4 regions of the Terrisporobacter hibernicus genome follow, and region 3 is predicted to be linked to each of the others. Evidence: riboswitches for the same ligand, from Rfam matches in the RefSeq annotation. Region 3 holds a riboswitch; each other region holds the start of a gene.
What was found. A riboswitch is a leader RNA that binds a small molecule or an ion and turns the genes downstream of it on or off. The one in region 3 is predicted to bind thiamine pyrophosphate.
Positions count from the first base shown of each region.

Region 1: it holds a riboswitch for thiamine pyrophosphate, as region 3 does, so the genes downstream of both, thiC (phosphomethylpyrimidine synthase ThiC) here and thiS (sulfur carrier protein ThiS) in region 3, are expected to answer to the same signal.
Region 2: it holds a riboswitch for thiamine pyrophosphate, as region 3 does, so the genes downstream of both, thiD (bifunctional hydroxymethylpyrimidine kinase/phosphomethylpyrimidine kinase) here and thiS (sulfur carrier protein ThiS) in region 3, are expected to answer to the same signal.
Region 4: it holds a riboswitch for thiamine pyrophosphate, as region 3 does, so the genes downstream of both, JW646_RS12205 (MTH1187 family thiamine-binding protein) here and thiS (sulfur carrier protein ThiS) in region 3, are expected to answer to the same signal.

Region 1 is NZ_CP081135.1:2,878,036-2,886,181, forward strand. It holds gene JW646_RS13910 (DEAD/DEAH box helicase) at 1-20, shown strand, start outside; gene JW646_RS13915 (ATP-dependent DNA helicase) at 56-1,228, shown strand; gene JW646_RS13920 (hypothetical protein) at 1,281-1,751, opposite strand; gene JW646_RS13925 (SPL family radical SAM protein) at 1,997-2,890, shown strand; gene JW646_RS13930 (hypothetical protein) at 2,955-3,236, shown strand; gene sstT (serine/threonine transporter SstT) at 3,560-4,786, shown strand; TPP riboswitch at 5,050-5,151, shown strand; gene thiC (phosphomethylpyrimidine synthase ThiC) at 5,332-6,636, shown strand; gene JW646_RS13945 (AI-2E family transporter) at 6,706-7,836, opposite strand.
Region 2 is NZ_CP081135.1:3,639,652-3,647,797, forward strand. It holds gene JW646_RS17720 (energy-coupling factor ABC transporter ATP-binding protein) at 1-348, shown strand, start outside; gene JW646_RS17725 (NUDIX hydrolase) at 443-1,051, shown strand; gene JW646_RS17730 (flavodoxin family protein) at 1,113-1,628, shown strand; gene JW646_RS17735 (ferredoxin) at 1,712-1,900, shown strand; gene JW646_RS17740 (GIY-YIG nuclease family protein) at 2,002-2,307, shown strand; TPP riboswitch at 2,346-2,440, shown strand; gene thiD (bifunctional hydroxymethylpyrimidine kinase/phosphomethylpyrimidine kinase) at 2,549-3,343, shown strand; gene thiM (hydroxyethylthiazole kinase) at 3,362-4,165, shown strand; gene tenA (thiaminase II) at 4,183-4,845, shown strand; gene thiT (energy-coupled thiamine transporter ThiT) at 4,845-5,462, shown strand; gene thiE (thiamine phosphate synthase) at 5,473-6,105, shown strand; gene JW646_RS17770 (TetR/AcrR family transcriptional regulator) at 6,204-6,785, shown strand; gene JW646_RS17775 (hypothetical protein) at 6,800-7,033, shown strand; gene JW646_RS17780 (hypothetical protein) at 7,064-7,366, opposite strand; gene JW646_RS17785 (YitT family protein) at 7,447-8,146, opposite strand, start outside.
Region 3 is NZ_CP081135.1:1,021,049-1,029,194, reverse strand. It holds gene JW646_RS04985 (alpha/beta hydrolase) at 1-401, opposite strand, end outside; gene JW646_RS04980 (fumarate hydratase) at 651-1,490, shown strand; gene JW646_RS04975 (Fe-S-containing hydro-lyase) at 1,501-2,055, shown strand; gene JW646_RS04970 (NAD(P)-dependent malic enzyme) at 2,101-3,282, shown strand; TPP riboswitch at 3,360-3,460, shown strand; gene thiS (sulfur carrier protein ThiS) at 3,680-3,874, shown strand; gene thiF (thiamine biosynthesis protein ThiF) at 3,867-4,673, shown strand; gene JW646_RS04955 (thiazole synthase) at 4,686-5,456, shown strand; gene thiH (2-iminoacetate synthase ThiH) at 5,469-6,572, shown strand; gene JW646_RS04945 (thiamine phosphate synthase) at 6,572-7,186, shown strand; gene JW646_RS04940 (rhodanese-like domain-containing protein) at 7,355-8,068, shown strand.
Region 4 is NZ_CP081135.1:2,479,309-2,487,454, reverse strand. It holds gene JW646_RS12225 (acyl CoA:acetate/3-ketoacid CoA transferase) at 132-1,697, opposite strand; gene JW646_RS12220 (acetyl-CoA C-acetyltransferase) at 1,745-2,953, opposite strand; gene JW646_RS12215 (SDR family oxidoreductase) at 3,001-3,726, opposite strand; gene JW646_RS12210 (LysR family transcriptional regulator) at 3,957-4,853, opposite strand; TPP riboswitch at 5,129-5,225, shown strand; gene JW646_RS12205 (MTH1187 family thiamine-binding protein) at 5,463-5,753, shown strand; gene JW646_RS12200 (ABC transporter permease) at 5,725-6,501, shown strand; gene JW646_RS12195 (ABC transporter substrate-binding protein) at 6,503-7,513, shown strand; gene JW646_RS12190 (ABC transporter ATP-binding protein) at 7,494-8,146, shown strand, end outside.

The sequences.
Region 1 (8,146 bases), 1.9 Mb from region 3:
AGATTTTACATTTCTTGTAGATGAGGCACATAATTTATTAGACAGAAGTAGAAGTATGTACTCTGGAGAAATAAATCAAAATATTTTTATGAAAATGAAAAAAATAATAGGTAAAAAAGATAAAAGAATATTAAATACAATAAAAGAAATAGAAAAATATTTTATAGATAAATCAAAGGTATTAAATCTAATAAAAGAAAAACATATTATTGAAGAGGAACTGCCTAAATCTCTTATAGAGCTACTTAATATCTTAATGAAATTTATGGATGAATATTTATCAAGAAGCAATGAAGAAAACTCTGAACTACTGGACTTGTATTTTGAAGTTAATAAATTTTTATTTATTTCAACGTTTTACAATAATAATTATAAAACTATATATAGTGATGAGTTGCTCGGTACTAATGTGAAATTGTTTTGCGGAAATCCTTCAGACTTAATTATTGAAAAAATGAATAAATCCAAATCTACAACAATTTTCTCTGCAACTTTAACACCGTTAAATTATTATAAAGATATTTACGGCAGTGAAGATGGAGATTTTGTAATAAGTTTAAAAAGCCCTTTTGATGTAAAAAATAGGCTGATAATAATAGGAGATGACATTTCTACTAAATATAATAAAAGAGAAGATACAATAGAAGATTTAGTTGAATATATTAAAGTTTGTGTGGAAAGCAAAGTTGGAAATTATATGGTGTTCTTTCCATCCTATAAATATATGGAATTGGCTTATGAAAAAATTAAAGATAAATATGAAAAACTGAATGTAATCATACAAGAAAATAATATGAGTGAGGAAGAAAAAGAAGAGTTCTTAAATTTATTCAATAATAATAAAGAGACTCATGTGGGGTTTTGTGTCTTAGGAGGACATTTTTCAGAAGGCATAGATTTAACAGAAGATAAGCTTATAGGAGTTATTGTTGTTGGGGTTGGAATGCCGCAAATAAACATTGAAAGAAATATAATAAAGGATCAGTTAAATGAAAATAATAAAGGATTTGATTATGCATATGTTTATCCTGGAATGGCAAAAGTACTTCAAGCTGTGGGTAGATGTATAAGAACTGATAAGGATAGAGGAGTAATTTTACTCCTAGATAATAGATATTCAAATTATAGATATAAAAACCTTTTTCCACAAGAATGGAGTCCTTATATTAGGATAAAAAAGCCTGATGATATTAAGGGTTTATGTAAGGAATTTTGGGGTGATGAGTAAAGTAATATAAGAAAAACACTACAGATTGATAGTGTTTTTCTTATATAAAAAATTAAAATTGTAGTTTGTTTAATATACCATTAGTTATAATTTTTTTATTTTCACTAAAGTAAACAATCAATCCAGTATAGAACTTATTAGACATATTTAAGATATCTTTCATTTCTATTAAATTACCTAAAAATTCCTCTTTATCCATAGTACCAATAATATATCCTATAAAACACTCTAAGTAAGAAGTTGCTTTTTCTTGCCAGTTAGCTTCTTTTGATAAAGTAGATTGGATAAAAGGTGTTATACACATATATGTAGCTAATTCTCCAAGATCTCTTTCGTCATAGCTCATGAGATTTTCTTTTGACTTTATTTTAAAATCGTCAGCTAAAAATACTCCATTTAACAAATCAGACGTAACATTAATTATATAAGTTAGTATCTCATCATCAGTACTTTTTGTTAAAGAGTTAAATATAATATTATCACAATCAAAATCTTTATAATGAATTAAATTTTTTAATTTCATTTCATACCTCCAAGTTATTATAGTAATAATTATATAATGATTACCATATTTTGAGTATAAATATTATTGGTAATTTTTATTCAATTTCAAAAAATTATTTATCATATAAACATAATGAATTAATCTAATTATAAAATATATACAAAACATCTATTAATAAATTTATATAATATATGTTGACGTATTATATTTATGATATAATCCATAAATATAATACTTAGTAAAAAAGAAAGGATCGAAGTTTAATGGAATTTATACCAACAAAAACAATTATATCATCTTATAATGAAAATCCACATTGGTTTGGAATTAATTACAATATGAATATATATAAAGGTTGTTGTCATGGATGTATTTATTGTGATTCTAGGAGCAACTGTTATCAAATTCTAGATTTTGATAGAGTAAGAATAAAAGAAAACTCAATAGAAACAATAAAAAAAGAACTTCAATCTAAAAGAAAAAAAGGAGTAGTTGGAACGGGAGCAATGAGCGATCCTTATAATCCATTTGAAAAAGAATATGAACTTACTAGAGAAGCTTTAAAAATAGTTGATGAATACAGATTTGGAATAGGAATTGCTACAAAGAGCAATTTAATAACCAGAGACATAGATATACTGAAAAAAATACAAAGCCATTCTCCGGTTATAGTTAAAATGACAATCACAACCTTTGATGATGAACTGTGCAAAAAAATTGAAAGAAAAGTATGTACGTCAGAGGAAAGATTTAAGGCTATAAAAGAGTTAAGTGATAATAATATATATACGGGTGTATTGCTTATGCCGTTATTACCTTTCATTAATGATAATGAAGATAATATAAAAAATATTATAAGAAAAGTACATGAATGTGGTGGAAAATTTATTTTTACATATGGCATGGGAGTAACACTTAGAAATAATCAAAGAGAATATTACTTTCAACAATTGAGAAAAATATTTCCAAGAGAAAACTTAGATAAAATATATATGAATACATTTGGAGATGTATATGAAAACACCTCACCAAATGCAACTTATTTATGGAAAATTTTTAAATCAGAATGTGAAAAATATAATATTTTATATAAAATGGAAGATATTATAAGGGACTATAAGCATAATTATGAAAGAACTCAGATAACTTGGTTTTAATTATTGTTATATATATTTTTTTATGATATATTACAAATACAAATTTAGAAGGGAAGAAATATTAATGACAGACATAAAAGAATTTAATATAAGTGAAGAAGAACTTGCTGAAATAGAAGAGATTAAAGAGTTAGCACAAGGGTGTACAAATTACTTATTAGAATCTATAATAAATGCGGAAACAGGAGAGCAAATTGAATTAGAAGAAGATAATAAAAAAGCTATTTTTAAGTTGATTTTAAATAAAACAATGGAATTTATAGAAGAATACTCTTTTCCAAGTAATGAAGAAGATTTTGCAAAATATGTTGAAACTATGCTTACATATATGCAAGAAATACTATAGGTGTAAAAGGAATGGTTGAAAACCATTCCTTTTATTTTATATAAAATCAAAATAGAAATAGGATAAGGTTTTCACGAGGTGTTGCATGAAATAATAAAATGATTTTAAAAATACTATTTAAAATGAGAATTGACCTAGTTATAATATTGGTATACCAAGTGCTTAATTAATTATTATTTAATAATACATCTTCAAATAAAATTTAAAATGCTTGTATAATTATATGCTTGCAAAAATTTTTCTGTGAGAAATAAGGTTTTTTCTTGAAAACGTTGTCGAATAATGTTATTATAAATTCAAGAAAAAAACTTGGGGGAGAAAAAATGAAAAAACTAATCAACAAATGGAATAACATTAGCTTGGTAAAAAGGATAATTATTGGTTTAATAGTTGGGATAACGTTTGCTTTGACTATGCCAACACAATTAGCACCAATAGGAATTTTAGGATCATTATTCGTAGGAGCTTTAAAAGCTGTGGCTCCAATATTAGTATTTTTCTTAGTTATGGCGGCCATATGTCAGCATAAAGAAGGACAAAAAACAAATATAAAATCTATAATAACTTTATATCTTGTGGGCACATTAATAGCTGGTATTGTAGCTGTTGTGGGAAGTTTCTTATTCCCGGTAACATTAACACTTACTGCAGGAGCTGAAGGAGTGACACCTCCAGGAGGTGTAGGCGAAGTACTAAAAGCTTTATTAATGAATGTAGTTGACAATCCAGTAAATGCAATAGCAAGTGCAAACTATATAGGGGTGTTAACTTGGGCTGTTGTTCTTGGACTTGCACTTAAAAATTCATCAGATTCAACTAAGCAAGTAATTGTAAATGTATCTGACGCCATATCTCAAGCTGTTAGATGGGTAATTAATTTAGCTCCATTTGGTATAATGGGATTAGTATTTGATACAATAGCAACATCGGGAATAGAATCATTATTAAGTTATGGGCAATTAATAGCTGTATTATTAGGAAGTATGGCAGTCTTTGCTTTAATAGTTAACCCAATAATAACTTTTATAGCAATAAGAAAAAATCCATATCCATTAGTATTAAGATGTTTAAGAGAATCTGGAATTACGGCATTCTTTACAAGAAGTTCAGCTGCAAATATACCAGTAAACATGAAACTTTGTAAAGATTTAGGATTAGATAGTGATACTTATTCAGTATCAATACCTTTAGGAGCGACTATAAACATGGGTGGCGCTGCAATAACAATATCAGTTCTTGCTTTAGCAGCAGCTAATACTTTAGGAATAAAAGTTGATATAGGAACAGCAATAATATTATCAGTGTTATCAGCAGTGTCTGCTTGTGGGGCATCAGGAGTAGCTGGAGGATCATTACTTTTAGTACCGCTGGCTTGTTCATTATTTGGAATACCAAATGAAATAGCAATGCAAGTAGTTGGTGTTGGATTTATAGTTGGAGTTATACAAGACTCTGCTGAAACTGCATTAAACTCTTCAACAGATGTTCTCTACACTGCAGTGGCAGAATTTGGTAAGAGAAGGAAAGAATCTGAAAATAAAGTTGCTTAATAATTTTAAATTTGGATTAATATAGATAATAGGAAATATACTTAAAACCATATTGATATTTAAATCAATATGGTTTTGTTTTTACAATAAGGTTATTGCTTTTTCATCTGACCATAATTAGATAAAATTATTATTATCATACAAATACGAAAAATATATCTAAATATTTTATTGAAGAGGTTAATAATAAATATTTAAATATCTATATAAAAAAATATATAATGTTGAAGTCAATGTAGTATAGTGCTAGAATGAAATTAAAATAAAATATTTAGGGGAGCTATTGCTGAGATTGAATTTTTAAATTCTAAACCCGTTGAACCTGTTTGGATAATGCCGACGTAGGGAGATTAAATATTGTATATATTTTGTTTTAACATTTTATTGTTAATTACATTATTTATTAATTTTGATTAGAGGTCGTACATTTATTGTGCGACTTTTTATATTAAGAAAATCTTTCTTATTTGGTGCTATTGTTGCCAAGTTAAGAAAGATTTTTTTGATTAAAAATTTTAAAAAGATAAAATGAAAGGGGAAATGAAATGAGTTATACAACACAGATGGATGCAGCAAGAAAGGGAATAATAACACAAGAGTTAAAAAAAGTAGCAACATATGAAAATATGGATGTTAAAGAATTACTCAATTTAGTAGGAGAAGGCAAGGTTGTAATCCCAGCTAATAAAAACCATACTTCTTTAAAGCCTTATGGTATAGGTAAAAAATTAAAAACAAAAATTAATGTAAACTTAGGTACCTCTAAAGATTGTCTCGATACGAATGTAGAAATGGAAAAGGTTATGAATGCAGTAAACTTAGGAGCAGAAGCTATAATGGATCTAAGTTCTTTTGGAGATACTCAAACATTTAGAAAAAAATTAATAGAAGAGTGTCCTGCCATAATAGGTACGGTGCCTATATATGATGCAGTAGTATATTATAATAAGCCATTAAAGAAAATAACTTCAAAAGAATGGTTAGATATTGTTAGAATGCATGCACAAGATGGTGTGGATTTTTTAACTCTTCATTGTGGAGTTAACAAACACACAGCGAAAAGATTTAAAAAATCTAATAGACTTACTAATATAGTTTCTAGGGGAGGATCTATTATATTTGCATGGATGGAGTTAACAGGCAATGAAAATCCTTTCTATGAACATTATGATGAAATATTAGATATTTGTGCAAAGTATGATGTTACTATAAGTTTAGGTGATGCTTGTAGGCCTGGAAGTATTGCAGATGCAGGTGATGTATCTCAAATTGAGGAGTTAGTTACACTTGGAGAATTGACTACCCGAGCTTGGGCGAAAAATGTTCAGGTTATGATAGAAGGCCCTGGTCATATGCCGTTAAATCAAATAAAAGCTAATATGGAAATAGAAGAAACTGTTTGTAAAGGAGCACCTTTTTATGTTTTAGGTCCACTAGTTACTGACGTAGCACCAGGTTATGATCATATAACAGCTGCTATAGGCGGAGCTATTGCAGCTACTTATGGAGCGTCATTCTTATGCTATGTAACTCCAGCAGAACATTTAAGATTACCAACAGTAGAGGATGTAAAGGAAGGAATAATTGCATCTAAAATAGCAGCTCATGCAGCGGATATAGCAAAAGGAGTTAAAGGTGCAACTGATTGGGATAACAAAATAAGCGAGGCTCGAAGAGATTTAAATTGGGAGAAAATGTTTGATTTAGCTATAGATGGTGAAAAGGCAAGAAGATACAGAACAGAATCCAAACCAGAAAATGAAGATACTTGTACAATGTGCGGAAAAATGTGTGCAGTTAGAAATATCAATAAGATATTAAAAGGTGAAGATGTAGATATTATGGACTAATTAAAAAATACCTTAGAATAGGTTATAAAAATCTATTCTAAGGTATTTTTATTTCTTATGTTGTTTGTTTTATACAATATTGTTTAAAGATTCTTCTTGTTTGTTGTAAATATATCTTTTGAAGTAAACTAAAAGAACCCCAGTAACTGGTACGGCTAACAAAATACCTAAAAATCCTGTATATTTTCCAGCGAATGTTACAGCGAAAATTGTTAATATTGGTGGTACACCAACTTGTTTTCCAACAAAATGAGGTTCTAATATGGCACTTTCTAATTGTTGAACTACTATCATAACTACTAAAACTAAAATAGCTTTATTGATAGAGAAGAATAAGTTTGCAACAACAGCAATTATAGTACCTATAATAGGCCCAAAGAAAGGAATCATATTAGTTACACCAGCAATTATTCCTATAAATAATGCGTATTTAGAACCTGTTAATGCAAGCACTATAGTACAGATAATACCATAAATTGTAGAATCCATAGCTTTTGCTACTATATATACACCAACATTATTATCTAATATATTAAGAAATTCTTTTACTTTAAAATAATGTTGTTTTAATATTTTTTGGAAAAATAAACTTACAACTTTAATATATTTCTCCTTTGATAAAAGTAGATAAACTGAGATGACTATTCCTAGTACAATGTTTATAGTATAAGATACAATGGTACTCATTAAATTAATAATAAAGTTACTAACAGTAGATGCTGTAAAACTTGATATTGGAATTAGAACCTTAGTAATAAAATTACTAATTTGAGATTTTATATCTTGGTTAGTAATATCAAATTTAAATTGTGATGAAATATTGTTAATCAAATCTTGTGCCTGATCTATACCGCTTGGAATAGAAAGAGCAAGTTCATTAATATTAGATTTTATAACTGGAACAATAAATAACCATGAAAATATTAATATGACCAAAGTTATTCCATAAATTATTAAAACGGAAACCCCTCTTTTTAATTTAAACTTGTCCTCTAATTTTTTCATAGGTTGGTTAAGCATATATGCTATTATAAAACCTATAAAAAATGGTGCAAGTAAACTATTAAGTGCTTCTAAATTATGAGTAAAAAAACTAATTATATGATCGTGATTTTTTAGCACAAGTACTCCTGTAAATATAAGAAGTACAGGTATTACATATCTTATGGACTTAGTAAATTCTTCTTTGAAATTTTTCATTTTGAACTCCTTTCTTACAAATAATTGAAAAGACCTTCAGAAAAATATTCATAAAATGAGATGAATATTTTTCTGAAGGTCTTGCTAACAAGTTTTACCTTGCTAATCAACCGGGATATTATCCGTAATGACGGTTGATTAGCACAAATGTGAAAGCTACTCCCCTTCGAGAATTTGCATTGATAAATAATATAATATAATAATTTGTGTTTATAATCAAGTTAATTATTAACTTTTCAAACTAAAATACAAATAACATATTGTAAAGGGAAAATTACAATTTTACAGCTTTGAAACAAAAATAAAACCT
Region 2 (8,146 bases), 1.5 Mb from region 3:
GGTGGTCAACAGAATTTGGCTGCAATTGCAACAGCAGTAGCTATGGAACCATCAATATTAATAATGGATGAGCCTACAGCAGCTCTTGATCCTAAAGCTAGAAGAAGGTTAATAAATATACTAAATAACTTTGAATATACAAAAATAATTGCAAGTCATGACTTAGATATGATTTTGGATACTTGCAATAAAACAATAGTATTAAAAGAAGGTACAATAGTGGAGAGTGGGTATACAAAAGATATTTTATTAAATAAAGAACTTATGGAAAAGAGTAACTTAGAGCTACCACTATCTGTACAAAATGTTGATAATTTAAATAGGTTAATAATAGAAAGAAATAAATAGATTATTAAATGACAATATTAAAATAGTAAAAGAATATTATTGAAATAAAAAGATAAAAGAAAGTAAATAAAATTTGATTTATTAGGAGGTAAATATGAGCAGAATAAAAAATATTACATCATTAGTAGAAACAAAATTTATAAGTTTATACAATGTTAAATATTTAAATAAAAATAACAAAGAGAAAAACTGGACGGTTGCATCAAGAAAGAAAAAAGAGGTATTAGAAGGCATTTACCTTAAAAATGAAAAAGATAAAGTAGATGCAGTAATAATATGTGCATATCACAAAGAAAGTGAAAAGTTAGTTGTAATAAAAGAATTTAGAGTTCCAATAAATAAACATATTTATGAGTTGCCTGCAGGACTTGTAGATAGTGATGATGAAAATTTTGAAAGTGCTGTAATAAGAGAATTAAAGGAAGAGACAGGCTTAGATGTAATTGAAATAAAAAAAGATCTTAGTTGTAATCAAGTATATTTATCACCAGGAATGACAGATGAATCTGCAGCCTTTGTTTATTGCATATGTGAAGGTGAGATAAGTAGTGAGTATTTAGAAGATGATGAAGATATTGAAGCTGTATTAGTTTCAAAAGAAGAAGCAAAAGAAATAATTAAAAATAATCAAACTTCTTTAGATATTAGAGCATATTTGGCATTACAGTCATTTTCAATTTTAGGAGAAAAAATGTTTTTATAATTCATTAAAAAACTCATAATCCCTCCGTATTTTTAATATATAAAAATATGGAGGGATTATTGTGCCTTATGATAAAAAAATAGCTATTGTGTATAAAACTAAATATGGATCTACTATGAAATATGCTGGATGGTTAGCTATAAAACTAAATGCAGACTTGTATGAAATATCAGATGTTGGAAGATGGGATTTGTTAAAATACAAAACAATTATATTTGGTAGCCCCATATATAATTCTAAAATATATTTAAGAGATTATTTAGAAGAAAAATACAATATTATAAAAAATAAAAACATAGTTCTATTTTGTGTTAGTATGAATTTACAAAGTAGAGAAGATGTAGTTGAATACAATTTTGAGGATGAAGAAATTAAAAAAAAAATAAAATTCTTTTTCTTGCAAGGGTGTATTAATCTTAATGATTTAAGTAGAATAGATAAAGTAAAATTAAAAAAAAGTATAAATAAAAATCAATCTTTTGAAATGATAAATTTAGAAAAATATATGAGTATTGATAGAAGCAATAAGCAAACTATAACACCAATAATTAATTATGTTTTAGATAAAACCTACTAAAAATATATATAGTCTAATGTATTATTTTATTATGAACTGATAATAATATATACGATATTGAAATTTATATTTGGAGGTAAAATATGAAAGCATATGTAGATAAAGACTTATGTATAGGATGTGGTGTTTGTCCATCTGTATGTCCAGAAGTATTTGAAATGGGTGATGATGGTTTATCTCATGTAATAGTTGATACTGTTCCATCAGGATCTGAAGATGATGCTAAAGATGCAGAAGGAAGCTGTCCAGTAGATGCAATAAAAGTTGAATAGTACTTATTTAAGAGTTATCAAATTTTTGATAACTCTTTTTAATTTGAAAATTTTGTTTACTAAAGCTATAATTAAAAATATAAAATTATTGGGGGATATTCATGTGTTATACATATATAATTAGATGCAAAAACAATACTCTATACACAGGTTATACTACAGATATAATAAGGCGTATGGAAGAACATAAGTTAGGTATTAATTCTAAATACACTAAAGCAAAAGGTTTTGATAGATTAGAAATATTCTTTGAAAGTGATAATAAAAGTCAAGCTATGAAATTAGAATACTATATTAAAAAACAAAGTAGATCTAAAAAATTATGGATAATAAATAATCCAAAATTATTTATAGATGAAGTTAAAGATAAATTTCAAATAAGAATTGGAGTAATAAATAAAAGTTGACAATTTTTACAAAAGTATTATAATGAAGTTGAAAGTAAATAAATTGCTAGGGGCGCCATTGGCTGAGAGGTTTATACCAACCCTTGTACCTGATCTGGATAATGCCAGCGTAGGAAAGCACTATGAATTTTATAACCATACAAGGGTTTTGAATTTGTTTATATTATGCTATGCCTACGGGTGTAGCATTTTTTTATGTTCAAAAACTATATGATTTTTATAAAAAAAAGGGAGTAAAGATATGAAAAATTACAAAATACCAACTTTAACAATTGCAGGATCAGACTCATCTGGAGGAGCAGGAATACAAGCTGACTTAAAAACGTTTTCTGCTCTAGGTACCTATGGTATGAGTGTGATTACAGCAATTACAGCTCAAAATACAAAAGGGGTTTTCTATGTGGAAGAACTTAGTTCAAAAATAATTAAGGAACAAATAAAAGCTGTATGTGAAGATATACCACCAAAAGCAATAAAAGTAGGAATGGTATCTTCTCCAGAGATAATTAAAGATATTGTTGAGTCATTGGAAAATTATCCTTGTAAATATTTAGTTGTGGATCCAGTTATGATTTCTAAGAGTGGATATTCACTACTTAGACCAGAAGCTAAAGATAATTTAATTAAATATCTTATACCTAAGGCATACATAGTGACACCAAATGTTCCTGAAGCTGAAGAAATAAGTAATATAAAAATTGAAACAGTGGAAGATATGAAAAAAGCAGGTAAAGTAATTCTTGAACTAGGACCTAAATTTGTACTTATGAAGGGTGGCCATTTAGATGGAGACTGTGTAGATGTGTTAATGGGCGAAGATACTTTTGAAGTTTTCAAATGTGAGAGAATAAATAGAAAAAATACACATGGAACAGGTTGTACTATATCTTCTGCCATTACATCTCATTTAGCTTTAGGATATGACATTAAAGAATCAGTAAAACTTAGCAAAGAATATATTACAGAGGCTATTAGATATAGCTTTGATATAGGTGAAGGTGTAGGACCAGTGCATCATTTTTACAAATTTGATTAAACATAGGGGGGATATGTTATGTACAAATTATTAAAAAAAGTTAAGGAAATAAATCCACTTGTATTACATTACACAAATAATGTTACTATAACAGATTGTGCTAATACAACACTAGCTATAGGGGCAAGTCCACTAATGAGTTTTTCTTATGAAGAAGTTGATGACATAGTTAGAGTTGCTAGTAGTGTAGTTATTAATATAGGAACAATGAATAGTGAGTCATTGGAGTTATATGTATTAGCTGGAAAGACTGCTAATAAGTATAATAAACCAGTTATATTAGACCCTGTTGGTGTATTTGCTACAAAGGCAAGAACAGATTTAACTAATAGATTATTAAATGATGTTAAATTTGATGTAATAAGAGGAAATATATCTGAAATTCAGTTTATAGGTGGACTAGATGTTAAAGGTAAAGGTGTAGATTCTTTTGATGATGGAAGTGACCCATCATTTATTGTTAAAGAAGTGGCTAAAAAACTTGAGTGTGTTGTTGTTGCATCAGGAAAAACTGACGTAGTTAGTGATGGAGATAAGATTTATAAAATAAGTAATGGTACACCAAAACTTAAATTTATAACAGGTACAGGGTGTATGAGCACATCTTTAATAGGAAGTTTCTTACCATGTACAAAAGATAAAATAGATGCAGCTGTAATGGGAACTTTAGTTATGTCTCTTTGTGGAGAATTAGCTAATAGAGAAAATCCATCAATAGGAAGTTTTAAAACAAAACTATTTGATGAAATATTTGTATTGAATGAAGATACTTGCAATGAATATGGAAAAATTGAGATATCACAACTTAATTGCTCATTATAGCAAAAGGGGGAAAAACTATGTTATTAACAGATTATTTATTTAATGAAAGTAAGAAAATATGGGATGAATATTTAAAACATCCTTTTATAGTAGAAATGGGAAAAGGGACTTTAGATAAGGAAAAGTTTAGAAATTATCTAGTACAAGACTATTTATATCTTTTGGATTATGCAAAGGTTTATGCCATGGGGCTTATAAAAAGCGATGACGTTAATCATATGAAGTTTTTCAAAGATAGTGTAAATGGAATTATGGAAGATGAAAGTGCGACACATATAGCTTATTTAAAAGAGCTAGGTGAAGATATTAAAACACTTCAAAGACATAAGCTTAAATTGGAAAATGAAAACTATACTAATTTTATGAAAAGTGTAGCATTAACAGGAGATATTCAGGATTTAATAATAGCAGTACTTCCATGTGCCTGGAGTTATTATTATATAGCTAAAGAAATGAAAGAAATATATAAGGATAATTTAGAAAATAATTATTATGCTGCATGGATTGACTCATATTCTTGTGAAGAATATAGAATGTGCGCCAAGGAAAATATAGATTTGGCAAATGAACTTTGTGTAAATATAGATGATAATAAAAAAGAAAAGCTAAAAGAGATTTTTATAAAGGGAAGTTTATATGAAATGGAATTTTGGCAGATGGCTTATAAGGAGATAAAATAATGTTAAATACATTTATACTAGGTTTATGTTTAATACCTATAATTTATTATATTTTTAAGCTTAAGGACTTTAAACTAAATACAAAAACAATGGTGATGATAGCTTTATTTGCAGGTGTTCATTTTGTTTTATCAAAAATACAATTTGTTCAATATCCTCAAGGTGGAGGATTCAATTTACTGGCATCCTTACCAATACTTTTAGTTGGTGTTTTATATGGACCTACAATAGGTATGACTTGTGGTTTAGTGTCAGGCCTGATAACTTTAATAGGTGGACAGTTATTTATAGTTCACCCTGCTCAATTTTTATTAGACTATATACTACCAACAATGCTATTAGGTCTAAGTGGAATATGTGGTTCACAAAAGAGAAGTAAGATATTTTTAGGATGTATAATAGCAGTAGGGCTGAAAGTTACCGTTCATGTAATATCTGGGTGTGTGTACTTTTATGAATATGCGCCTGTTGGACAGAGTCCATTAGTGTATTCTTTAATATACAATTTAACAGGAGAAGGAATAGAAGCATTTTTAAGTTCAGTAGTTATAACAATAATTCCTATAGGAAAGATTATGAAAATGGCTAATATAACTACACTAAATAAGGCAAGTTAAGGAGACTATTATGATTGATAAGAATAAGTTAAAAAAATCACTTAAATTATATTTAGTAACAGATTCAGATTTATTAAAAGGACGAGATTTTTATAAATGCATAGAAGATGCTATTAAAGCTGGAGTTACTATGGTGCAACTTAGAGAAAAAGATGCTGATGGTAAGGAGTTTTTAAAAAAAGCAAGGAAACTTAGAGAACTTACTAAAAAATATAATGTTTCGTTTATAATTAATGATAGAATAGATATAGCATTGCTAGTTGATGCTGATGGAGTTCATGTTGGTCAAAGTGATATTGACGCTGTGTCAGTAAGAAGATTAATAGGTGAAGATAAAATTATAGGAGTGTCAGCTAGGACTGTTGAAGAGGCTATACAAGCTAAAAAGGATGGCGCTGACTATTTGGGCATTGGTTCTATGTTTTCAACAAACACAAAACTAGATGCGAAGCAAGTTTCTTTTAATACTTTAAATGAAATAATAAAAGAAGTTAATCTGCCATTTGTTTTAATCGGAGGAATAAGTTTGGAAAATGTACACAAGCTAAGAACATTTAACCCAGATGGGTATGCTCTTGTTTCAGGAATATTGTCAGCAACAGATATAGATAAAAGAGTTAAACTGTGGAATGATAAAATATAGATATATTGAAATGACCTAGAAATAGGTCATTTCTTTATGTTATAATGAACTTGAAAAAGGATGTATGTTTTAGTAATAAGTTATAAAGGGGAAAGTAAATGGATCAATTAAACTCAACAAAAAATAGAATATCTTCTGTTGCATGGAAATTATTTTATGAACAGGGATATGAAGCAACAACAGTGGATCAAATAATAAATGAATGTGGCATATCAAAAGGAAATTTCTATCATTACTTTAGTGCAAAGGATGATTTATTGAATACATTATCAGATATATTTGACGAAGAATACACAAAAATAATGAATACATTAGATGAGGATATGAATAGCTTTGATAAGCTTATAGCAACGAGTAGGCATTTATTTCGTTTTATAGAAGAAAGTGTACCTGTTGAATTATTGTCTATTTTATATTCATCACAAATTGTTAAAAAAGGCAAAAGGCATTTACTCGATCAGCAAAGAGTATATTATAAAGTTTTACAACAGATAATAAGTGAAGGTCAAAGTAGAAATCAAATAAAAAATGATAAATCATTTTGGGAATTAGCTAAAATTTATGCTATGCAAGAAAGAGCAGTTTTATATGATTGGTGCATTTGTGAAGGCAATTATCCTTTATCTTCTTATGGTATTGAACTTTTAGAAATGTTTTTAACAGATATTAGAATAGGTTAATAAGGATGGTAAATATGAGCAATATTAGTATTAAACTCACTAGAGAAAATTTTGATTTTAAATTTAAACAATATGAAGGAATGTATTTTCATGCTGAAATAAATGACAATAGTGAAGTTGTAAAATATAAAATCACTAAAGATAAAGAGGGCAATGAGTTAAAAGAATTTGGTAATACTCATTTAAAGGAGAGTATGATTTATATTCCTCAAATTGAGGCGTATATTGATCTAAATAAAATAAATTAAAAGAGAGAGAGAATTTATTCTCTCTCTCTTTTAATTTAAGTCTAAGGTTATTTCCGAAATTACATTATCAGGATTTTTTATAACAAATTGAGGCAACACCTCATAGTACTCCCTATCTATGAACCTTTCTATTTCTTCAATTTGTTCCACTTCTTTTTCAGTTACAAATAATATTATATTTGAATTTTGTATAATATTGTCAGGCAATTTATTTATTATACCTTTTTCCCTTTGTATTTCATAATTTACAATTATTCCAAGTTTAGTTCCAGCTTCTTTAAGAAGTTCTCCACTTAATTCACTATCACATATTGCGGCTATTTTTATACTCATTAATTTATACCTCTTTTTTATAAAGTAAATATAATTATAATATATTGTAAAGAAATTACAAGTCTTGTATTTGTATAAATTTATGCACTTATAGGTGAGAATCCTTCTCCAAACACTTCGTGGACATCACTAACTATAATAAAGGCGTTTTTGTCAACTTTTTTAATTAATTTTTTTAGGTGAATCTCTTGATTTTTATTTACAACAACTATTAATACACTTTTATTACTATCAGTATAACCACCTTTTCCATCAAGAATTGTTATACCCCTATTCATCTCATTTACAATAGCATTTTTTAGAGCTTCTTCTTCATTTGTTATTATCATAAAGCTCTTAGAATAATTAAATCCTGCAACAATAAAGTCTACCATTTTTACTATAACATATAAGCTAATTGCAGAATATAAAGCTGTCTCTATGTTTTTATTAACTATACCAGATGATAGTACAACAAGTCCGTCTAGAAATACTAGGCATTTTGATATTGGAATGCTTGGTATTGCTTTGTTAATCATTAAGGCTATTAAATCTGTTCCACCAGTGGAACCATCAACACTAAATATAATTCCAAGTCCAAGACCGTTAAATATAGCTCCTGTAATTGCTGATAATAAAACATCGTTTGTTACTGAAATTTGAGAAAATGAAGATGTTAATTCTAAACATCCAGATAGTAGTAACATCCCAAATAAAGTTTTTAATGAATCCCTTTTCCCTAAAATCTTAATTGAAAAAACTACTAGTGGTACACCTAAGATTAACATTATTGTCGATACA
Region 3 (8,146 bases):
GGGCTACAAAATATCATGCCATCTGCCAGGTTATCATATTGGCCACCAAGAATACTCATTAGTTGTCCTCCCATGCCTTGACCTAAAATAAATAAAGGAAGATTTGGGTTTTCTTCTTTAACTAAATTAATAACAATTTTCAGATCTTTTGCAAAGGTATGGGCATCATCAACATATCCTCTTTTTCCGTCAGAATCTCCGTGCCCTCTGTGGTCATATCTATATACATTAAAATTATCTGAAACAAATTTGCTAGTGATATAATCATATCTTCTATAGTGCTCTGCTAATCCATGTAGGATTAAGATAGTAGCTTTAGGACTATTAACTAAGTCTTTTGCGCATTTTAAATAAGTATTATCAAATGATTTAACCCAAAAATCTACTGTTGCAACACTCATATATTTCACTCCTCAAGTTTTATAATGAATCCTAAAAAAGCATAGGACTGACATATATAATTATTCTATATAGAGTATTGAAAATCCTTTTTAAAAGTTGTGATATATTTTTTTATAACTGATACAATTTATATATAAACATAATTACCATTAAAATTATACTTCAAAATATTGTTTATATTAAAAAAAAGTGGTACAGTTAAAATATAAACACGAATAATTACGAGATTGTTTGGGAGGTATGTTCGCTTGAGGGAAATTGATTCAAAAGTAATAACTAAAGAGGTTAAGAAACTTTGTATTGAAGGAAATATATACCTTGGGGATGACGTAATAAAATCCTTTAAGGAAAATTTAGAAAAAGAAAAAAGTGATCTAGGAAAAGATATACTAAATATTTTAATAGAGAATGCTCAAATAGCTAAAGAGACACATATACCTCTTTGCCAAGATACAGGAATGGCAGTATTTTTTGTTGAAATTGGCCAAGAAGTTATGATAAAAGGAGATACCTTAACAGATGCTATTAATAAAGGTGTAAGTGAAGGTTATACAAAAGGATATCTTAGAAAATCTGTAGTAAGTCCTATAACTAGAATAAATACAAAGGACAATACTCCTGCCATAATTCACTATGAAATGGTAAAGGGAGATAAAATAAAAATTCAATATGCACCAAAAGGTTTTGGTAGCGAAAATATGAGTCAATTAAAAATGTTAAAACCTTCTGATGGAATTGAGGGAGTTAAAGAATTTATAGTGAAAACTGTAAGTGAAGCGGGACCAAATCCATGTCCACCAATAGTTGTAGGAGTAGGTATTGGCGGTACAGTAGATAAATGCGCTCAAATTGCTAAAAAAGCTTTATTTAGAGATATTGGAACTCATAGTGAAGATGAAATGATAGCAGATTTAGAAAAAGAAATGATTAAAAAAATCAATGATTTAGGAATAGGTCCTCAAGGTCTTGGAGGAAATACTACGGCTCTTGCTGTTAATATTGAAACTTTCCCAACACATATAGCAGGGCTTCCTGTTGTAGTTAATATAAATTGTCACTCTGCTAGACATAAGCAAGTGATTATATAGGAGGGAAAATATGATAGAGTTAAAATCACCTTTTAAAAGGGAAGATATAGAAAAATTAGTTTGTGGAGATGTTGTTAAAATTAGTGGTGTAATTTATACTGGAAGAGATGCAGCCCACAAAAGAATGATAAACTCAATACATAATAAAGAAGAGCTACCATTTGATGTAAATGGAGCTGGAATTTATTATGTGGGACCATCACCTAGCAAAGAGGGACAAATAATTGGCTCGGCTGGACCAACTACAAGTTATAGAATGGATGACTTAACAGTGCCTTTATTGGAGTTAGGACTAAAAGTTATGATAGGTAAAGGTAAAAGAAGTGAAGAAGTAGTAAGTTCTATGATAAAAAATAAGGCTGTATATTTAGCAGCCATTGGTGGAGCTGGAGCATACATTTCTCATGCTATAAAAAAATGTGAAGTAATAGCTTATGAAGATTTAGGACCAGAAGCAGTGAGAAGATTGGAAGTTGAAGATTTACAATTAATTGTTGCTATAGACTCTTATGGTAACAATATATATGAAAAAGGAAGAGCGATGTTTGCAAAAGAATCAGAATAAATTTAATAACTAATAATTTGTCAAATGTTATAAAGGAGAAGTAAAATGAGTAATAAGAATTTTGCACAATTAGCATTAGAAATGCACGAAAATCATGGAGGAAAGGTTAGCATACAAAGTAAAGTTGAAGTAAAATGCAAAGATGATTTATCTACTGCATATACTCCAGGTGTTGCAGAGCCTTGTTTAAAAATAAAAGAAAATCCAGAAGATGTTTATAAATATACTTGTAAGAGTAATATGGTAGCAGTAGTTAGTGATGGAACTGCAGTTTTAGGTCTTGGAAATATAGGTGCCGCTGCTTCAATTCCTGTAATGGAAGGTAAATCAATATTATTTAAAGAATTTGGTAAAGTAGATGCTTTCCCAATATGTATAAACACTATGGATATTGATGATATAGTAAAAACAGTAAAATTATTAGAACCTGTATTTGGCGGAATTAATTTAGAAGATATAAATTCTCCTAGATGTATAGAAATAGAAAATAGATTAAAAGAAGAATTAGATATTCCAGTATTCCATGATGACCAACATGGTACAGCAATAATTGTTTCTGCAGGAATTTTAAATGCAGTTAAATTAGCAGGAAAGAAAATTGAAGACTTGGAAATAGTTATAAACGGTGCAGGATCAGCAGGTATGGCTATAGCTAAGATGTTACTGAATTTAAATGTAAAAAATATAGTTTTATGTGATATAAATGGTGCGATTCATGAAAATTCTAAAAACATTAACTGGGCACAAAAAGAAATGCTAACATTAACTAATAAAAATAATGAAGTAGGAACGTTAGCAGATATTATAAAAAATAAAGATGTATTTATAGGAGTTTCTGCACCAAAAATGGTAACAAAAGAAATGGTAGAAACTATGGCAAACAAACCAATAGTATTTGCCATGGCAAACCCAACTCCAGAAATTTTCCCAGATGAAGCTAAAGCAGGAGGGGCATTTATAGTGGGTACAGGCCGTTCAGACTTCCCTAACCAAGTTAACAATGTGCTTGCTTTCCCTGGGATTTTTAGAGGAGCTTTAGACGTTAGAGCAAAAGAAATAAATGAAGAAATGAAAGTTGCGGCAGCTTATGCAATAGCAAATGTAGTTAAGGATGAAGAGTTAACGCCAGATTATGTACTTCCAGATGCTTTCAATAAAAATGTAGTAGAAAATGTGGCAAAAGCAGTAAGAGAAGCTGCTATAAAAACTGGTGTGGCAAGAATATAAATGTAATTAATATAAGCATAAAAATATTATGATTTGAAAAAATGAAATATAAGTACTACAATTAAAATAAATTAAAAAGTTTTACCTAGGGGTGCCCTAAGAGGCTGAGAGATGGAAACATTAACCCTTATACCTGATCTGGATAATACCAGCGTAGGAAAGAGTAGAGTGTTATATGATGAAATATGTGAATCTTTACATATGATATGTGATTACTACAAGCTTTACCTACGGGTAAGGCTTTTTTTTAATTGTAAGGAAACTATATGTTATCTGGTTTGTAGATAACTTATAGTTTCCAACTGCTTAATGGAGCAACGGACCTGTTTCTCAAGGTCGTTGGCGACATGAGCGAAGCAAATTTTTTATTGAAATAAAAAGGTGAGGAGGTGTAACGATGAAGGTTAATGGGAAAGTAGTAGAATTCCAAAATAATAAAACTTTATTAAATTTATTAAATGATTACAACTTAAATAAAGATAGAGTTGTCGTAGAAATAAATTTAGAAATTTTAGAAAATGATCAATATGAAAACTATGTATTAAAAGAACATGATGTAATAGAAATTATTAGCTTTATTGGTGGTGGTTGATTTGAAAATATTTGTTAATGAAATAGAGAGACAAGTTGAAGAGAATATAAGTATTTTTAAAATTAAAGATATTTTTAATAAGTGTAGTGATGTTATAGTTTTGAATGGATTTCCTACTAAAAAAGATGAAATATTAAAAGAAAATGATAGAGTAACCTTAATAGAAAAAGGAAAGAAACCCTCTATAAATGAATTAGAAAGTCTTATGATTGCAAGGCATACACCAAAAGTACATAAAAAATTAAAAGCAGGAAAGGTAGCTATTTTGGGCTTGGGTGGTTTAGGTTCTAACATAGCTATCTCGCTATCAAGAATAGGCGTAGGTAAGTTGATTTTGGTTGATTACGATGTTGTAGAACCTTCAAATTTAAATAGACAACAATATTTCATTGATGATATTGGAAAACATAAAACAGAAGCTATGAAAGAACAGTTAGGTAAAATTAATCCTTTCATAGATGTTGAAATACATAATTCTTATATTACTAGAGAAAATATGAATTTTTTACATGAAGCAGATATAATAATTGAAGCTTTTGATGATCCAAATTGTAAAGCTGAAATAAGTAATTTTATTTTACTTCATATGAGAGAAAAATACTTAATAGCATCGTCTGGCATGGCAGGATATTATGACTCAAATCTTATTGTAACTAAGAAAATAAGAGAAAAGTTTTATATATGTGGTGATTTTGTACATGAAGCAAAAGAAGGTGATGGGTTAATGGCACCTCGTGTAGCTATATGTGCGAATCACATGGCAAATTTGGCAAGTAAAATACTTATAGATTATATTTAGGGGGATAAATTAATGGATAAATTAATATTAGGTGGACATGAGTTTGATAGCAGACTTTTAATTGGGACAGGTAAATACGGATCAAATGAAATACTTCCAAAAGTGATAGAAGAAAGTGGTAGTGAAATAATAACTATGGCACTAAGAAGAGTAGATTTAGATAATTCCAATGAAAATATTCTTACATATGTACCTAAAAATATGACAATTCTTCCAAACACATCAGGAGCTACAACAGCTGAAGAAGCTGTGAGAATAGCAAGAATATCTCGCAAAATGGGATGTGGAGATTTTATAAAAATAGAGGTAATATCAGACACTAGATATTTATTGCCAGACAATGAAGAAACAATAAAAGCAACTAAAATTCTTGCAGACGAAGGATTTGTAGTACTTCCTTATATGAGTCCAGATTTATATGCAGGGAGAAGATTAATAGAAGAAGGGGCTGCGGCAGTTATGCCATTAGGCGCACCAATTGGTTCAAATAGAGGTCTTAAAATGAAAGAAATGATAAGAATAATGATAGAAGAATTAGACATTCCTATTATCGTTGATGCAGGAATAGGTAAGCCTTCTCAAGCTATGGAAGCTATGGAAATGGGAGCTGCAGCAGTTTTAGTAAATACAGCAATATCATCAGCAGGTGACCCTATAGGTATGGGAAGAGCATTTAAAATGGCAGTAGAAGGTGGACGAGCAGCATTCCTTGCAAAAACTGGAGCTGTATCAGAATTTGCCAATGCATCTTCTCCTCTTACTGGTTTTTTAGGAAACTTATAGGAGGTATATAAAATGAGCTTTTATGATGTAATTGAAAAATATAAAGATTTTGACTTTGATAGATATTTTGAGCAAGTAAGTGATAATGATGTACTTAGAAGTTTATCGAAGGATAAATTAAATCACAAAGATTTACTTAATTTGCTTTCACCTACAGCAAGAAAACATCTAGAGGAGATGGCTCAAAAGGCTAGCAAATTAGCTTTACAATATTGTGGTAAAACTGCCACTTTATATACTCCTATTTATATTGCAAATTACTGTGAAAATCACTGTGTTTATTGTGGTTATAACTGTCATAGTGGAATAAAGAGAAAAAAACTATCTTTAGATGAAATAGAAAAAGAAGGAGAAGCAGTTGCTACTAAAGGTTTTAAACATATTATTGTTTTGACTGGAGAAAGTGAAACAAAATCAAGTATTGAATATATAGGAGAAGCAGTGGGAATTTTATCAAAAAAATTTCCATCAATAGCCATAGAAGTTTATCCTATGGATGTGGAAGGATATACACATTTAGTTTATAAGGGAGCTGATTCATTAACCATATATCAAGAAACTTATGATGAGGAAGTTTACAAAAGGGTACATATAAAAGGTCCAAAAGCTGATTACAGATTTAGATTGGATGCACCAGAAAGAGGAGCTATGGCTGGAATGAGATCATTATCCATAGGAGCATTGCTTGGTCTAAGTGACTTTAGAAAAGATGCATTTTTCTCGATTTTACATGGAGCGTATTTAAAAACTAAATATCCTCATATAGAATTATCATACTCTGCTCCTAGAATAAGACCTTTTAAAGGAAGTTTTAGAGACATAGTAGATGTGGATGACGCTTCAGAGTTTCAAATTTTAACTGTTATGAGGTTATTTGATCCTCATGCAGCCTTAAATGTTTCAAGTAGAGAAAGTTTAGATATGAGAAAAAACTTAATGCCTCTTGGTGTTACAAAATTAAGTGCAGCAGTATCAACAGATGTTGGTGGACATTCTCAAGGAGAAGAAAATACAGCACAATTTAAAACTAATGATGATAATAGCATAGAAGATGTAGCTAGTATGTTGAAATCAATTGGATATCAATATGTATTTAAGGATTGGGTGAGATTTTAATGTATTTGATAACAAATAGACATTTATGTGATGAATATCATTACTTATCAGTTATTGAAGATGCTGTAAGTAGCGGAGTAGAAAATATTATTTTAAGAGAAAAAGATATGAGTGATGAAGAGTTAACTAACTTGTACAATAAGATTGTAAGTAAAATAAGTTACTTACATAATGAGTTTAATTTAATCATTAACAATAATATAAACTTATACAAAAATCTTAATTTCAGTGGGATTCATTTGTCCTTTAAAAGATTTAGACAACTTGTTAAGGACGAATTTGTTTTTGAAGATAAGAAACTTTTAGGATTGTCTCTTCACAGTACAAGTGAGATTGATATATTAGAAGAAATTATTAAAGAAAAAAATATAAAAGTAGACTATATAATCTTATCCCATATATACGAAACTAAGTGTAAGGAAAATTTAAAACCTAAGGGAATAAATCTTTTAAAAGAAGGAAAAAAAATCACTAATATTAAGATTGTTGGACTAGGGGGTATATTACCTGAAAATGTTAAAGAAGTTTCAAAGTATGCAGATGATTTTGCTATTATGAGTACTTTATTTACGTGTAAAAATGTAAAACTAAAAATAAAAGAATACAAAATATAAGTGTTATGATTTATAGATAAAATTTATATATATTTATAAATTATTGATTATTCCTATATTAATTTACCTAAACAAGTAGAGTTTGTTATAATGAAATGTATTGAGAAATTTAATCATTAAAGTACATTATAAGAAACTATAATATGGAATTTAGTTGGAGGGGTAATCGTGAAATTAAACAAAAAATTTAAAGTTTTATCATTGGGGATGTTATTAGTTGTGACATTAAGATCTGCAATAGGGTGTTCTTCAAAGGAGAGCGAAAAAACATATAATAAAGTAGACTCAGCAAAAACACTAGAGCTAGTAAAGGAAACTAAAGAAACATTGGTAATAGACGTAAGAGGTGCAGATGCATACAAAAAAGGACATTTAGCTAATGCAATAAACATACCATTTGATGATTTTGAGGGGAAAATAAGTCAGTTAGATGGATATAAAGATCAAACAATAGTGTTAATATGTAATTCGGGAAAGAAAAGTGGAGAAGCAGGACAAATGTTAGTTGATAAAGGATTTACTAAAGTATACAATGCTGAAGATGGAATGGAAGAATATGATTATGATACAGTTAAATATACTAATGTAACTGGAAGTGAATTTGAGAAATTAGCAGCAGAAGATAAAAAGGCTGTTATATTAGATCTTAGAGATGCTAAAGATTTTGAAAAAAGCACAGTAGAAAATGCAGTTAATATACCAATGGATGAATTTGAAGTAAAAGCTAAAAAAGAATTAAAAAATAAAGACCAAGAAGTGTTATTATACTGCAATACAGGAACTAAAAGTTCTGAAGCATCACAAATATTAGATAAAAATGGATATACAAATGTTACTAATTCAGTAGATGGTGTAAAAGAATATGAATTTAAATTAAAATAATATATCAAATTTAAAGAGACTAAGTTAACAAATAATTTAGTCTTTTTAAATTTCATGAAATATAGGAGATAAAGTCAC
Region 4 (8,146 bases), 1.5 Mb from region 3:
TAAAGTATAGCAACTAATTTAAATATTTAAAAATACATTTAAATCATACTTTTTATAACTTTAAGTTATATCTACTATATAAAAAGTAGCCCAAAGGCTACTTTTTATGAGGATCCTATAAATTGTGTGAATTATGCGAAAACTAATCCCATAGGTTCATCTAGGAATATTTTTTCATCCATTAATTTCATATCCTTTGGTATTATAGGCTCAAAATCCATTTGTTTTAATATATCATTTTGTAAATCTACACCTGGTGCTATTTCTGTAAGAACTAAGCCTTCTTTTCTAAGCTCAAATACTGCTCTTTCTGTTATGTATATTACTTTTTTGTTGTTTTCTTTTGACACATTTCCACTAAATGTTATTTGTTCAACTGCATCTATGAATTTTTTATTTTTTCCTTCTTGAATTATTTCAAGTTTTCCATTGCTAGCTTTAACTTTAAGTCCTCCAGCAGAAAATGCTCCACAAAATACTATTTCTCTTGAATTTTGAGTTATATTTATAAATCCTCCACATCCGGCTATTTTAGGTCCGAATTTTGACACATTTATATTACCTTCTTTGTCACATTGCGCTAAACCTAAAAATGTCATGTCAATGCCTCCACCATCATAAAAATCGAACATTGATGGTTGATCTATTATAGCTTCCGGACTTATTGAAGCCCCAAAATCAAGCCCACCTGCTGGTGTACCACCTATTGCTCCTGGTTCTACCGTTGGTGTAAATAAATGATCTTGACCTTCTTCTCTAAGAACTTGTGCTATTACCTCTGGTACACCGATTCCATAGTTTAGTATATTTTTTGAAGAATCTAAAAGCATAGCAGCCCTTCTAGCTATAACCTTACGTTCATTTAATGGATATACATTCTTATCTATATCAACTGCTATATCGTTTCTAACAAATGTCTCATTATATTGAGTTCCAAAAGTTTGCATATGATTTTCAATATTTTCAACAACTACAACATAGTCTACTAATATATGAGGTATTTTTACATCTTTTGGATTAATAGTTCCGTTCTTAACCTTTTTTTCAACTTGAACTATTACTATTCCACCACTATTTTTAGCATTCATAGCCATAGCTTGTGCTTCTAGTGTAAGTGGTTCTTTAGAAAATCCTATATTACCTTTTTCATCAGCTTCTGTTCCTTTTATTATTGCAACATCCATTTTTTGTGTTTTGTATGCTAGATAAGTTTTACCATCAAAAGTTACCTTTTCTACTATATCTTCTTTTGTAACTTCATTTAACTTTCCACCTTCTATATCTGGATCTACAAAAGTTCCCATACCTACATGAGTTATTGTTCTTGGTTTTCCTGCAGCACTATCTCTTATTAATTGAGATATAACACCTTGAGGTAAGTTATACGCTTCAACTTTATTGGCTGCAACTAATGGTTGGAATTTTGGAGCTAACCCCCAGTGCCCTCCAATTATTCTTTTTACTAAATTTTCGTGAGCATAGTGGTTTAACCCTCTATCTTTTCCATCTCCTATTCCTGCAGAATATATTAATGTTAAATCTTTTGGTTTACCTTCATTCAAAAAATGCTTTGCTACTTCTAAATGAATCTCTTCAGCTACTCCAGTTCCAACAAATCCCCCAACACCAATTGCACATCCATCATTTATTAATGCTGGTACTTGTGATGCTTTTATAAACTCAACCTTTTTGCACATTTCATTTTCTCCTATTCACCAAATAATATATGTCTATCTTTTATTAATTACTTTGCAAGTTTTATTACTATAGCTGTCCCCATTCCTCCACCTATACAAAGTGAGGCTAATCCATAATTCAAATCTCTTTTCTTCATTTCATGAACAAGAGTTGTTATTATACGTCCTCCTGATGCTCCTAAAGGATGACCTAGTGCTATTGCTCCACCATTTACATTCATACGTTCTTCAAACCAAGTATCATCAACATTGTGCTTTTCTTTTAGCTCTGTTATAACACCTAGTGCTTGAGCTGCAAACGCTTCGTTCAACTCTAATAGTTCCATATTTTTTAATTCTAAACCACTATCTTCTATTGCATTGTTTATTGCAGGTACTGGACCTAACCCCATAACCGAAGGATCTACTCCACCTTGCCCTACTGATACTATTTCAGCCATTGGTGTTAAATTATATTCTTTAATTGCTTTTTCTGAAGCTATAAGTAAAATAGCTGCACCATCATTTATTCCAGAAGCATTTCCTGCTGTTACACTTCCATCTGCTTTAAATGCTGGTCTCAAAGTTGAAAGTTTTTCTAAACTCGTATTTCTATTTGGGTATTCATCTTTTGAAAACTCTATAGTTTCTTTTCTATTTTTAACTTTTATTGGGACTATTTCGTCTTTAAACCTATTTGAATCAACTGCTGCTATAGCTTTTTCCTGAGATCTTATAGCAAGTTTATCTTGAGCTTCTCTTGACAGTGAATATTTCTCTACTATATTTTCTGCTGTCATACCCATATGATAATTATTAAATACATCTGTAAGACCATCACTTAATAAAGTATCTTTTAATTGAATACTACCCATTTTATTTCCTTGGCGTGTTTTTCCATCTACTGTAAATGCAGCTTGGCTCATTACCTCAACTCCACCTGCAATTACTAAGTTTGCCATGCCAGATTTTATTTGGCCGTATGCAGTCATTACAGACTTCATACCACTTCCACACAATATGTTTATTGCATATGCTGGTACTTCAGCTGGAATTCCTCCTGCTATTGCTGCTTGTCTTCCCAGGTTTTGTCCATGTCCTGCTGACAATACATTTCCAAGTACTACTTCATCTATTTTTTTAGGATCTATTTTAGTTTCTTCTATTACAGCTTTTATAACTTGACCTGCAAGTTCTGCTGGTGATAATGTTGAAATCGTTCCTAGGAATTTTCCTAATGCACTTCTTTTTGCTTCTACTATATATACTTTTGACATAATAATTTATCTCCGTCTTAATTTTTGATTTATTACATAAATTGAAATTATAATCTTAATCCGCCAGTTACTTCTAATACGTGTCCATTTACAAAACTAGATTCATCACTTGCTAAAAATAATACTGCATTAGCTATTTCTTGTGGTTCTGCCAATCTCTTTAATGCTGTTTTTTCACGAATAGGTGCTAAAACCTTTTCTGGAACTGTACTCATCATATCTGTGTTAACATATCCTGGAGCTATTACATTAGTTCTAACTGCTGCTCCTTTACGAGTAAATTCTTTCGCCCATGTATAACTCATTCCTATAACTCCTGCTTTAGTTGCAGCATAGTTAGTTTGACCAATGTTTCCATATATTCCAACTACTGATGATATGTTTATTATTGAACCTTTTCCTACTTCCATCATTATTGGTGCTATACCTTGAGTTAAGTTAAACACTCCTTTTAGGTTTACATTTATAACTGCATCCCAAGCACTTTCTTCCATTTTTTGAACTAATGCATCTCTTGTTATACCTGCATTATTTACTAATACATCTACTTGACCAAATTCTACTTTTACTTCTTCCACAAATTTATTTATCGCTTCACGATCAGTAACGTTTAGTATTACATTTTTTATATTTGGAGAACTATCTGCTCCCATAACCATATCAACAGATATTACTGCTTTTGCACCTTCTCTTACAAAAGTATCTACTATTTGACGTCCTATACCGTTTGCTCCTCCTGTTACTATAGCTACTTTGCCTTCCATTCTTTTCATATTTATACCTCCCCATATTTTATGTAATTATATTTTTAAGTTTTATATGCAATCTTTATCTGATTACATTTTCAGTATAAAACCTTGTATAAAATAAATGAAATACATTTAATTTATGCAGGTTATGAATTTTTGTTATGCTTGATAGCTATTTTTGTTATTTTTTTAACATTGTTAAATAAAAAAAACTCTAAAATATAGAAAATAGTTTCTATTTTTAGAGTTGTGATTTATTTTTTATTCAATTCTTTACTTTCTTCTTCACATATTTTTACAAATTCTTTCATAGCGTAAGATATATATCTATCTTTTTTCAATATAATAGCTATTTCCCATGGTATTTTCACGTCTTCTAATACTACTCTCCTAATATTATCATCTTTAAATCTATGTACTATAGGTTCTGGTAATATAGCTATGCCTTGATTTAATGATACCATCTCTGCTACAAAGTCCCATTGAGAGCTTTCAAATGCTATCTTTGTCTCAAATCCGTTTTCACGACATAATCTTTTTAATGTATCATAAAGCATATATCTTTTATTTAATGTTATAAAATTTTCTTCTTTCAAGTCTTTTACTGTAACCTTATTTAAGTTAACTAATTTATTATCTTTATGAGCAATTAAAACATTCTCAGATTCTATCATTTTTATAACATTTAATCCTTCTGATTTAGTTGGCAATATAACTATTCCTATATCTAACTCCGAAGTTTTAACCTTATCTCTAATTGAGTTTGCTCCTTCTTCTATGACTATAAAATCTATGTTTGGATATTTCTTTTTGAACTTAGCAATTATTGAGGTAAAATATACAGTCCCTATAACTGGGGGTATTCCAACAACTAATCTACCTTTTGTACAATTTATGCTACAGTTTAGCTGATCTAATTCTTCATTTATATTGTTTAATGCGTTCTTACTATTTTCAAAGAATATTTCACCTTGATCTGTAAGTTTAAATTGTTTAGCTGCTCTATCAATAAGAGAAACACCCAAATCTAATTCTAAATTTTTTATAACTTTACTAAGAGCTGGTTGTGATAAATGCAAATTATTTGCTGCTTTTGTAAAATTTCTTTCTTTTGCAACTTCAACAAAATATGCTATATGCCTGATATTCATTTTTAACCCCTTTTTATTATAAATATATTTATTACTATAATTTTGAAATTGTTTTCCTAGTTTATTTTATTATAAATGATATGTACACCTATATAAAATATCTTTTTTTTATTACCTTTATAACTTTTTTTCATACTAAAAATAGATTACTCATATTACCTTAACTTTTTCTTTATTACCATCAGATTATTGGCACTAAATGCCTTATTTCTAAGTGATACTTTTTTCTAAGTAGTTGACAAAATTTTTAAATCATTTACAATTAACTTAAAAGTTAAAAATGCTAGGGGTGCCTTTATTGGCTGAGAGGTTTTGCCGACCCTTGTACCTGATCTGGATAATACCAGCGGAGGAAAGCTATATACACTTTATCTCTCATAAAGAGTATGGAGATTAAATTTGATTATATATGCTATGCCTACGGGTATAGCATTTTTTTACTTACAAATATATTTTGAGCAACAGATAAATACATTTTGAGCAAGGTCGTTTCCTGAAGCGGTAGCGAAGGTAACTCGTTGGCGACATGAAGTATAGCGCCCACACAGTGGCTTAAGCGAAGCGAATTTTATGTATTTATATATGTAATTATAAAAAGGAGGAATAATAATGGTTATAGCAGACGTGGCAGTAATGCCTCTTAGACCTTATACAGGTGAGGATGAAATGTACAAAGTAGTAGATGCTTGCATCGAAAAAGTAAAGGAAAGTGGTCTTAAGTATGAAATCGGTGCCATGAGTACAACATTTGAAGGGGAATTTGATGAAGTTTTTGACTTAATAAAAGTAATGCACAAAATACCCTTTCAACTAGGATGCGAAAGAGTCATCACAGTTGCTAGGGTTGACGAAAAAGCTGGAGGCCTAACAATTGAGAACAAACTTAGAAATCACAGATAAAATCAAAAATTATATTTATCCACTTATAACGTTTATAAGTATTTTATTATTATGGCAGTTTATTGTGGTAAGTAATGATATACCTCAATATATTATGCCTGCACCAAGCAAAATAATAAAAGTTTTTAGCACAGATTTTGCAAACTTGCAAATGCATGCTTTAGTTACTTTAAATGAATCTGTTTTAGGATTTATTTATTCCATATTATTGGCAATAACAATAGGTACTCTTATGGACTTTGTTCCATTTATAAAAAAGTGTTTCTATCCTATAATGCTAGTATCTCAAATGATACCAACAATTACTATAGCTCCACTACTTATAATATGGTTTGGATTTGATTCATTACCAAAAATAATCATGGTTATGATTACTTGTTTCTTCCCCATATTAGTAAATTTTGTGGATGGTATGGAAAATATAGATAAAGACTATATAAATTTATTCAAAACTATGGATGCCAGCAAACTAAATACATTTATTCATTTAAAACTTCCCATGTCTTTGGAAAGCTTATTTACAGGCTTAAAAATTTCAGCTACTTATGCCTTTGTTGCTGCAACAGTTGCAGAGTGGCTTGGTGGAAGTGTAGGACTTGGTGTTTATATGGTAAGAGCAAAGAGTGCATATGCTTTGGACAAAGTATTTGCATCTACAATTTTAGTAATAATCTTTAGTTTAATATTTGTAATGGGTATAAATATTTTGAAGAAAATAATATTAAAACATAAGTACAAAGGAGAGTAAGATGAAGTTTAAAAAAAGCATATCATTAATGACGGCTGCACTACTTACTATAGGTTTAGTGACAGGTTGCTCAAAGAAAAGTACTGAAAAAAAAGAAGGAAACTCAGATTTACAAAAGGTTACTGTAGTTCTTGACTGGACTCCAAACACTAACCATACAGGATTATACGTTGCTTTAGATAAAGGATATTACAAAGAACAAGGTTTAGATGTGGAAATAATTCAACCATCTGATGGTACTGCTACTACTATAGTTGCCACAGGAAAAGCTGATTTTGGTGTAAGTTATCAAGAAGATGTTACTTATGCAAAAACTAGTGAAGATCCACTTCCAATAAAATCTATAGCTACAATTATTCAACACAATACTTCTGGGTTTGCATCTCCAGCAAACAAAAAAATTAAAACTGTAAAAGATTTTGAAAATAAAACTTACGGTGGATGGGGATCAGAATCAGAAAAAGCTACTTTAAATGCTATTATGACTAACAACGGTGCTGATTTTAGCAAAATCAAAATAGTAGATATAGGAAAAGATGATTTCTTCACAGCTACTAAAGGTGACATAGATATAGCAAATATTTTTGAAGGTTGGACAGGTGTGGAGGCAAAACTTCGTGGTGAAGATATAAACTTTGTAGCTACTAAGGATTTAGACAAAAGATTAGACTACTACACTCCTCTTTTAATAACTAGTGACAAAATAATAAATGAAAATCCAGACCTTGCTAAGAAGTTTTTAGCTGCAACAAGCAAAGGATACGAGGATTGTGTAAAAACACCTGAAGAAAGTGCAAAAATATTATTAAAACATGCTCCTGAAATAAACGAAGACTTAGCTATTGAAAGTCAAAAGTATTTAGCTGATAAATATATAGATGACGCTTCTAAATGGGGCGAAATGAAAGATAGTGTTTGGAATAATTACACTGACTTCATGAAAGAATATAAATTAATAAACAAGGATATGAAAGCAAGTGATGCATATACAAATGAATTCTTACCAAACTAATAAAAAGATTGTTATTAGTAATTTATCAAAAAAATACAAAGATAAGCTTATTTTAAAAGATATTGATTTACACGTTTATGACGAAGAGATTGTATCCATCATAGGTCCTAGTGGTTGTGGTAAAAGTACCATATTCAACATTCTTTCCAACTTAACCACTAGTGATTCTGGTGAAGTAGATATTAATGGTCGTTTCAGCTATATGTACCAAAAAGACCTTCTACTTCCTTACAAAAACATAATGGACAATGTTTCTCTTCCCTTAATCTTAAAAGGTGAAAAAAAGAAAAAAAGTTATGAAACAGTTAAACCTTACTTCTCCACTTTTGGTTTGGAAGGTTACGAAAACAAATTTCCTCATGAACTTTCTGGTGGAATGAGACAAAGGGTCAACTTTATGAGAACCTTCGTTAACTCCAGCGATATTATGCTTTTAGATGAGCCTTTTGGAGCATTAGACTCCATTACAAGAGCTTCCATGCAAAATTGGCTACTGGACATAAAGAAGGAAATTAAGTCTACCATATTGCTTATTACCCACGATATTGACGAGGCAATAATTTTATCAGACAGAATTTATATTTTATCAAATAAACCTGCTGTAATTAATAAAGAAGTTATTGTAGACAAACG